2 regions of the Robertmurraya sp. FSL R5-0851 genome follow, and region 1 is predicted to be linked to the other one. Evidence: riboswitches for the same ligand, from Rfam matches in the RefSeq annotation. Region 1 holds a riboswitch; the other holds the start of a gene.

What was found. Region 1 has a riboswitch for cyclic di-AMP ahead of MKX65_RS12295 (TrkA C-terminal domain-containing protein). Riboswitches for the same ligand answer to the same signal wherever they lie in the genome.
Region 2: another riboswitch for cyclic di-AMP. It lies ahead of MKX65_RS25420 (NAD-binding protein); the one in region 1 lies ahead of MKX65_RS12295 (TrkA C-terminal domain-containing protein).

The regions. Positions count from the first base shown of each region.
Region 1 covers NZ_JBBOOE010000001.1:2,428,054-2,432,679, forward strand. The annotation lists gene MKX65_RS12285 (spore germination protein) at 1-580, opposite strand, end outside; gene MKX65_RS12290 (TrkH family potassium uptake protein) at 850-2,169, opposite strand; gene MKX65_RS12295 (TrkA C-terminal domain-containing protein) at 2,172-2,309, opposite strand; cyclic di-AMP (ydaO/yuaA leader) riboswitch at 2,384-2,510, opposite strand; gene MKX65_RS12300 (FMN-binding negative transcriptional regulator) at 2,566-3,177, opposite strand; gene MKX65_RS12305 (GNAT family N-acetyltransferase) at 3,200-3,715, opposite strand; gene MKX65_RS12310 (MarR family transcriptional regulator) at 3,740-4,192, opposite strand; gene MKX65_RS12315 (YczE/YyaS/YitT family protein) at 4,309-4,626, shown strand, end outside.
Region 2 covers NZ_JBBOOE010000002.1:234,893-239,518, reverse strand. The annotation lists partial or broken gene MKX65_RS25430 (reverse transcriptase domain-containing protein) at 1-102, opposite strand, end outside; gene MKX65_RS25425 (TrkH family potassium uptake protein) at 1,066-2,385, opposite strand; gene MKX65_RS25420 (NAD-binding protein) at 2,387-3,040, opposite strand; cyclic di-AMP (ydaO/yuaA leader) riboswitch at 3,110-3,237, opposite strand; gene MKX65_RS25415 (hypothetical protein) at 3,478-3,951, opposite strand; partial or broken gene MKX65_RS25410 (IS110 family transposase) at 4,491-4,626, opposite strand, start outside.

The sequences.
Region 1 (4,626 bases):
TATCAACCATTCCTTCTAAATATAAAATAGAAACAGATGTGGGTGAAATGGAACCAATGTTTATTGTTTCTACACAAAAATCGGGAGTTTTTAATGAACTTCTGATCAAATTTATATTTGTTTTCATTTTTTCTGTTAATCCAATTTGTGGACCTCTTGAGGAACGTTCTCCAATTGATGCTTCGATACTTCTTTCGGGCCATTTAGGAGATGGTATTATTATTCCTTTTCGATACCCGTCAATCAGTAATATGGTACTTCCTTGTACAAGACTATCGGTCAATACCTTATACTCCGTAGTGGTTTTCACATCTGCCGATTCAATTATTCTTTCAATGACTTGATCAACTATTGATTCCCTAAAACTAACAATCTTGAACGGTTCTAGTAAAGGCTTTATGACGTTCTCCTGAATCAGATCTACATCCATAATTCCGTCCAGATAAACGATATTTATATCAAAAGATCCTTTGGAGCCCACCTTTATCTTTCTAACAATAAGGTCAGATGTATCGTGAAAAGTGTTCTTTATATTCATCATATTTTCTTTTAAGCAGTTTTGAATTTCTATATTAGTCACCCTTCTCCCTCCCTTAAAAGTGAGTATTTGGAATGGTCAAATTACTATACTTTTACAAGCAATCTGAACTGTCGGATATAAGGTGTTCTGATTAGAAGTGAAACAAAAAATTGCCATTGAAAAAGCAGTTGATGTGATAATCAACTGCTTTGTTTTTTTATTTCGGTTAATAGCTTCATGTTCATGATATGAGAATAAACATGAAGTAATCTGCTTTAAATTAATATGCTACATGAAATGTTAAATTTAGGAAGCTTTATGTAAATTGATCAACCTGTTAACACATCTTCCTGCGGATAACGGATTTTCGACTTTTCTTGACGTGCAAGAGAAAAAGCAAACGTTAAAGGACCTAACTTGCCTGCAAACATGACAATAATAATGACCAGCTTACCGATGATCGAGAGAGTTCCAGTGATTCCCATGGATAAACCTACTGTCCCAAACGCAGAAACGACTTCAAACACAATCGGTAGGAAAGCTGCTTCTTCTGTAATGGTTAATACAAAGATGGCCAAGAAAATTAAAGTTAAAGAGATCATAGTAATAGCTAATGAGCGGAATATGATGGTTTCAGCGACCGTTCTTCTAGCCACTACAATTTCTTTTTTACCTTTGAGGTACGTTACCACAGCTAACACGATGACAATGAATGTCGTTAGTTTGATTCCTCCACCCGTCGATGCACTGCCCGCACCTACAAACATTAGTAGTATCATAAAATGGATCGTTGGATCACTCAAACTTCCAATATCCAGACTGTTAAATCCAGCTGTTCTAGTTGTCACTGCTTGAAAATACGATGCCCACCATTTTTCAACCAAGGATAAGGAGCCAAGTGTATTCGGATTTCCATATTCTAAAATGAAAATGAAAAGCATGGCAACAATATTTATAGAAAAGGTACCGACAATCATTATTTTTGAATGTAAACTAAGTTTTCGAAAGGTATCTTTACTTTTTAAATCGGCTAAAACCGTAAATCCAAGACCTCCAATGATAAACAATAATGTGATGACAATATTTATTATTGGGTCACCTACGTATCTACTAAGTCCATCCGACCATAACGCAAAGCCAGCATTATTGAACGCAGATATAGAATGAAAAAAGCTATAATAAATCCCCTTCGACCACCCCAGCTCTGGAACCCAGCGTAAGGACAACAACACCATGGCAATGAATTCAATAACTAATGAAAAGAAAAACAAGTTCCTGACTAATTGAACGACTCCACCAAGTGAAGTTTGATTCATGGATTGTTGAACAAGGATTCGCTCCCTAAATCCAATCTTTTTTCCAAGAACCATAAAGATTAAAACCGCAAATGACATAATTCCCAATCCGCCTAATTGAATCAATGAGACAATTACAATCTCGCCAAACAAGGTGTATGCTGTTTCTGTATCAACCACTGCTAGGCCAGTAACAGTCATGGCTGAAGTTGCCGTAAATAGTGCATCCCACCAACTGATCGATGTCGTGGTTGCCCATGGAAGTTTAAGAAAAATCGTTCCTATAATAATAAAGATAGTAAAAACTAAAATTAATAATTGAGAAGGATTCATGTTTATCATCTTGGTTTTCATTCTTATACACCTTTTTCTTCAAAGCGATTCAAGTCTGCATTATGACCAATCACAATCAACACATCACCCTTTTGGAGAATTTCTTCAGCAAGTGGTGCCACAATCACATTGTCATCGCGCTGCACAGCTATTTGTTTCATCTGTAACTTCCTTCCCTTTCTTCATTAAAAAAGACCATTCTAAAGAATAGAATGGCCTGTATGTATAAAAATACATCCACCCTCAATAACACCTACGAGGTTAGCTGACGGATTAGGAGTTGAGAGTCTCCTTCTACAAATTGTAGATTCACCCCAAAAGATTGGTTCCCCCGCTCAATAAAGATTCGGCTTTTTTATTTAGTTTTATCTTAGACAAATATATTACTTGCACAATATACTGTCAATAAAGAATCCATTACTTTTTTAGATTAGCCTTCATCAAAGAAGCAATCTGTTTCTCATCTGTATTTGAACAACGATCTAGTTGTTCAATAACTAGCTCTTGTCGCTGTGTAGAATGGTTTTGACTTAACTTCGCTTTTCCTTCGATTTTATTGATTTTTATTTTGAAACCTTGAATTCCTTTGTTCATTCCAGTGAGAAACTCACCATCTACGTTCTGTAATTTGTATGAACTGTCAGGAGCCTCATATTTTAATACCATTTCATGTAAAGAATTCATTAACTCATGTTCATCCTCTAAAAGCTCGACTTCTCCATACACATGAACAGTCACGTAATTCCATGTTGGAACCGCCTTATTTGTCTCATACCAAGATGGGGAGATATAACAATGAGGACCATGGAAAATAGCTAGTACGGTTTGATTTTGGATATTAGTCCACTGAGGATTGGGACGAGCAAAGTGTCCGTATAAGTAGGTATTCTCCTTGTTCAACATTAATGGTAAATGAGTGGCGAATGGCATTCCGTTATTTTGAGAAATAAGCGTCGCAAAACTATGCTCTTTCATTATATCGTAGGCTATGGTTTCATCTGTGATCTTAAAATAGTTTGGAATATACATGTAATTCCCCTTTCCTAAAAAGTTAGATGAGTGTTTTCGTCATGATCAAGTCCCTTTGTTCCTCATCACCCATATAAAAAGAATGCTCTCCTGTTTGGACAAAACCCATTTTCTGATAAAAAGCAATCGCATTTTCATTTTTTTCCCATACACCTAACCAGATTTTCTTCATATCACGCGCCTTTGCTATTTCTATCGCTTTATTTAGCATATATTTACCAAGACCGTGTTTTTGACATTCTCTTTTTATATAAATTCTCTCAATTTCAAGTGCTTCATCACCCATTTCTTCCGTCTGAGCATCCTTGGTATTTACCTTTAAATATCCAGCAAGTTCATGATTTAAATAAACAAAAAAGAATTGCGAAGAAATATTAGCTAATTCTTTTTCTAGCTGGTTTAAGTGGAATGCCCTCTCCATATAGGCCTTCATATTTTCGGGTGAATTCTGCTGCTTAAATGTCTCATTAAAAGTTACATAACTAATTTCTTGAAGTTGGCGTGAATCCTCAAGGGTACATGGTTGGATATTTATCATTAAATCTGTCGCTCCTTTATATCATCAATAATTTCTCTTGTTTCCCTTTTTTACAAATTCCCAGTCTTTTTCTACATTTTTTCTAACTCTTTGAAGATGATGGAACAAGGTTTCTACTTCTTTTTCGGAAAAGCCCTCTAACGCTACCTTATTGGAATAATCATTTTCTCTTTTGATATAAGGATAGACCTGTTTCCCTTTCTCTGTTGAAAAGAGTTTTTTAATTTTTTTGTTCTGTTGATCTTCTTTTTTTTCAATAAACCCATTCATTTCGAGTTTTTTTATCGCTCGAGCGGCTGTTGTTCGATCGACTTTTATCATTTCCGCTACCTTTTCTTGAATAATCCCAGGGTTTTCGCATATTCTCACCAAGTACAAATACTGTCCTTTTGTCAGGTCATACTCTTTAAACTCTATATTGCTTATTGAATCTAATGCTCTTGCAATCATTCCCATTTCACGAAGAATTTCCTTCATAATTCCCTCCTCAGCACGTATTTTTGTTGCAAATACAATAAAAATAGTATATGTTAAATTTAACCTAATTTTGTTGCGTTTGCAACAAAAAAATAATGATAAAGAGGTCGAGAAAAGTGAAATATGCTTTATATGTAGTAGGAATTTTCATATTAACCCTTGGTATTTCTTTCACTATACAATCAGACCTGGGCACTTCACCTTTTGATGCAGTTTTAGTGGGACTTTCCAAGACTGTGGGATTTACTGTGGGTAGTTGGGAAATCATCCTAGCTTTCCTAATCATTTGTTGTAATTCCATTTTAAAAAGACAAAGACCAGAAGCTTTGGGGTTGTTAACGGCATTGATAACAGGTATTGGTATTGATCTGTGGCTTTTTTTATTGCGCGATTGGGTTTCACCTGAACATTGGTACAGCCAATTGATATGTTTT
Region 2 (4,626 bases), on a different contig from region 1:
GTCATAGAAATTTTGACCATCGACACTTTGAGAATATAAATTATCGAAGCAATGTTGCATATCGTAATATTCATTGTGTCTCAGTTTCTTCCGTTTCAACAAGTTGGTGACTCCCTTGGGAGTTGAACCTCTCTTAGTCTCACAAGAACCTTATTAACCGATAAAGAACTGTGTTACATGGTTGAATGATTCTTTTTAGTCTAGTGGCTATCCCTCCAGGTTGATTAGACCTTTCCTTGGTACTGTGCCACCACTTTCACTGATACAAAGACAAGTTATACAGTAACTATTTTCATTACTGCTTTCCTTATCAACGCTTCTTAGAGAGTAAGCTCTCCACGATATCAGCTTACAATGTTGAATTATATCTATTATAGAATGAACTTAGGTGCTTCCTGTAAGCCTGTTAACCGTTCATATGCCTGTAACATATCATGGACTTTTATATTTGTTAGTCTTACTCATCCACTGTTAACCTCACATTAAGTGATATACACATTTCTATGTATTGGGCGTGTAGACCCGTACATTCAGAAGTTCGTCAGCTTAACCTTTTATTATAGGTTTATTTGCATTCTCACCATATTCAATCAACTCAAGCACCATGAATTACACCACTCCATCGAGGAGGCTTTCGGCAGCCAAAACTGCTACGGTAATTTCTCACGCCTTTTCGCCGAGCTTATAACACTATCATTCTTACTAACTCAAATGCTATTCGACTAAGAGAGAACCCTTCAGGGCGTTACCCCATCATTTGATTCTTCGATATAACCCTTCAGTTCCGACAGGAACTGTCTGACCTTTACCTGAGTATTGTAGCCAATCTCAATTTGAGCCAGAAACATTTCGCACAATAAAAGCCCCCTATTATTTAAGTGTATGGGTTCACAATCATAGCTTTAAATTTCATTCTCATTATCTCATTAAAGGATGCTGCCCTTAACTGCAATAAAAGATTCCATAAGAAAAAGCATTAATCTTTCTAAATTAATGCCCCCTATCACAAACTTGAAATATCTTTAATAAAGCCACCTTAAAGGTGGCCAAATGAATCATACATACTTATCCTGTTAAAACATCCTCTTGAGGATAACGTATTTTAGATTTTTCCTGCCGTGCAAGAGAAAATGCGAGTGTTAATGGCCCTAATTTACCAGTGAACATGACTATGATAATAACTATCTTACCAATAATTGAAAGGGAAGCAGTAATCCCCATAGATAAGCCTACGGTACCAAAAGCAGAAACAACCTCAAACAAAATTGGTAAGAAAGTTGAATCCTCCGTAATGGTTAATACAAAGACAGCTAAAAATACTAATGTTAGAGCAATCATAGTAATAGCAAGTGACCGAAAAATGATGGTATCGCTTATAGATCTTCTAGCAACAACGATTTCTTTTTTTCCTTTTAAATAAGTAACAACCGTCAACACAATAATTAAGAATGTGGTTAGTTTAATTCCCCCACCTGTAGAAGCACTTCCAGCACCTACAAACATTAAGAGAATCATTAGATGAATAGTGGGGTCGGTTAAACTCCCAATATCTAAAGTGTTAAATCCTGCTGTCCTAGGCGTAACAGCTTGAAAATACGATGCCCACCATTTTTCCACTACAGATAAGGACCCTAATGAATTGGGGTTTCCATATTCCAAGAAGAATATAAAGAACATGGCTAATAGGTTTATAACAAACGTACCAATGATCATAATTTTCGAATGTAGGCTAAGCTTTTGAAACGTTCGTTTATTCTTTAGGTCGGCTAAAACGGTAAAGCCAATTCCCCCTATGATAAAGAGTAAAGTTATAACAATATTAACAACTGGATCTCCAACATAACGGCTTAAACCGTCAGACCATAAGGCAAATCCAGCATTATTAAAGGCTGAAATAGAATGAAAAAAGCTATAATAGATTCCTTTAGCAAACCCCATTTCAGGAACCCAACGCAGAGATAGTAAAATCATGGCTATTAGCTCGATACCTAATGAAAAGATGAATAGATTTCTTACTAATTGAACAATCCCTCCTAGAGAAGTTTGATTTAAAGCCTGTTGGACGAGAACTCTTTCTTTAAAACCAATCTTCCTTCCAAGAACCAAGTAGATAAGGACAGCAAAGGACATGATCCCTAATCCCCCTAACTGAATTAAAGAAGCAATGACGATCTCACCAAAAAGAGTATAGGCTGTTTCTGTATCAACAACTACAAGGCCTGTAACTGTCATGGCTGATGTAGCTGTAAAAAGTGCATCCAGCCAACTAACAGTAGTTGTCGTTGCAAAAGGAAGTTTAAGAAGAATTGTACCCAATAGTATAGAAATAGCAAAAACCAAAACCAATAATTGCGACGGATTTACGTTTATAAATTTATTTTTCATGTTACACACCTTTTTCTTCAAAACGGTTTAAATCGGAATTATGTCCTATCACAATCAAAACATCTCCTTTTTGTAATACCTCTTCCGCTACTGGTGCAACAATTACGTCCTCCCCGCGCTGAACAGCAACCACACTGCACCCATATTTTGCTCTAACATCGAGTTCAAGTAAAGTTTGATTATGTAATTTATCGGATGCTACTATTTCAACGATACTATGGTCCTTAGAAAGTTCAATATAATCAATAATTTTTTCGGATGCGATATAATGGGCTACCCGTTTGGCCATGTCCCTTTCTGGGTGAATAATTCGATCCGCACCAATTTTATCTAAAACTTTATGATGATAGTCATTTTGAGCCTTTGCCCACACTTGCTTAACTCCCAGCTCTTTTAAATGGAGGGTAGTTAAGATACTTGCTTCAATATCGTCTCCGAATGAGACAACCACTAAATCAAAATTTCTAATACCTAAATGCTTCAGAGTAGGTTCATCAAGAGTATTTGCTTGGATAGCATGAGTGGCATAAGAAGCAAATTCATTTACTTTGTCTATGCTTTTGTCTACTGCCATTGTATCAATTCCTAATTCATTAAATTCTTTAACTAAACTCCCTCCAAATCTACCCAATCCTAGTACGGCTATTTGCTTCATTTGTCTCCGTCCTTTCCAGAAAATAAAAAAGACCATTCTAAAAAATAGAATGGCCCGTATCATTAAATACATTCCACCCTCAATTCGCCTACGAGGTTAGCTGACGGATTAGGAGTTGAGAGTCTCCTTCTACTAAACGTAGATTCACCCCAAAAGATTGGTTCCCCCGCTCAATTTAGATTAGGCATTTCATTTAATTTTTTCTTAGACAAATATATATCCACTTTTTCTCGTTGTCAATAAGTGGTTTAAATGTTGAATCTAGAAGAAAATATCTACAAAGCGTAACTTTGTTTTATGTCTTTATTTTTTTGCTATTCCTCTTGAGTAAAACTGCTTCTTTTATACAACAAAGAAATTCAACAGAAATAGGCATTAATCCACCTCTGGATCAACACCCTTTTAACAGTAGCTAGCGTAAGCGATATATTTTATAACTATAATTTTAGTCTACTCTCATTTACAATCGTTTTTTCGATGACATATTGATATCCGTAGATAATAATTGATAGCAATATACAAATAAAGTACCAGCTAGTATGAGTGATTTTTTTAAATTTAAATGCACCCACCTTTTCCCACACAGTAGCCATAGGAAAAGCATTAAAGATATTTAGCATTACATTAACAATCAAATATTTCGGGAAATTACCATAAGTAAATTTAAATATCCATAATGTTGCTACAAAGTATGGCCCTAATATGTATGAGAAATCTACATTCCCTGGGGAGAATGGGTTTTTATTTTTCCACCATCTTTTCTTATTGCTGATGACACTAAAGACACTTATAAATAGATTAACAAAACTTGCAACAGGTAAATACCTTAAGAATGATTTCTTGTCCATAAACAAAACAGAAAGCCAAGGAATGACTATCATAGTTAGAGAAAACATTTGCTTTTTCTTCAATAACATCGACCTTTCAATTTGTTTGTGTATATCATTCCCGAAGAAATCCTTCTCTATTTATACCTAATGCAATTACCAACGATTTTACTAATAAGAATAGTTCCTATTCCATAAACCTCCCTCAATAAACAAAGTGAAAACTCACGTTTTCTCCAGTATTCTCAGTATTTTATAAATTGTAATTTTAGAGTTTAAGCTCGATACTATGGTTGGATTTATCTCGTAAGGATAAATTTGGAGCTTTGGAGTAAAAAGACTGATAGCTCATCAGCCACGCACTTACAAAAAAATGGTGGATGAGTAAAAATATGATCGCACTGGTGGATATCCACATATCTTATGGAGGTCAACCCTCCCATGCCTCACAGAGTCTTCGCTCTCAAATTCCTTCGTCCAACCTTTCCATGAGGTGGATGTCAGTCATGCTGCCCCACAGGGTCCTTGCCCGAAGTTTTATTGCTTTGCTGACTAATCCGTGCTTCAAATGTACGAGACTTCTAACACCTAAAACTCTTTTCTACTATACTGGTCCTACTGATTTAAGCTGTTTTTTCAACTTCTACGTTTACTCTCATATGAGGGATATCCTTTAACATTCGCTCTTCACTAAACTCAAATTGTTTTTTACCAATGGCAAATAATATACGTATTAACTTATTGCACAAGGCTATCAAA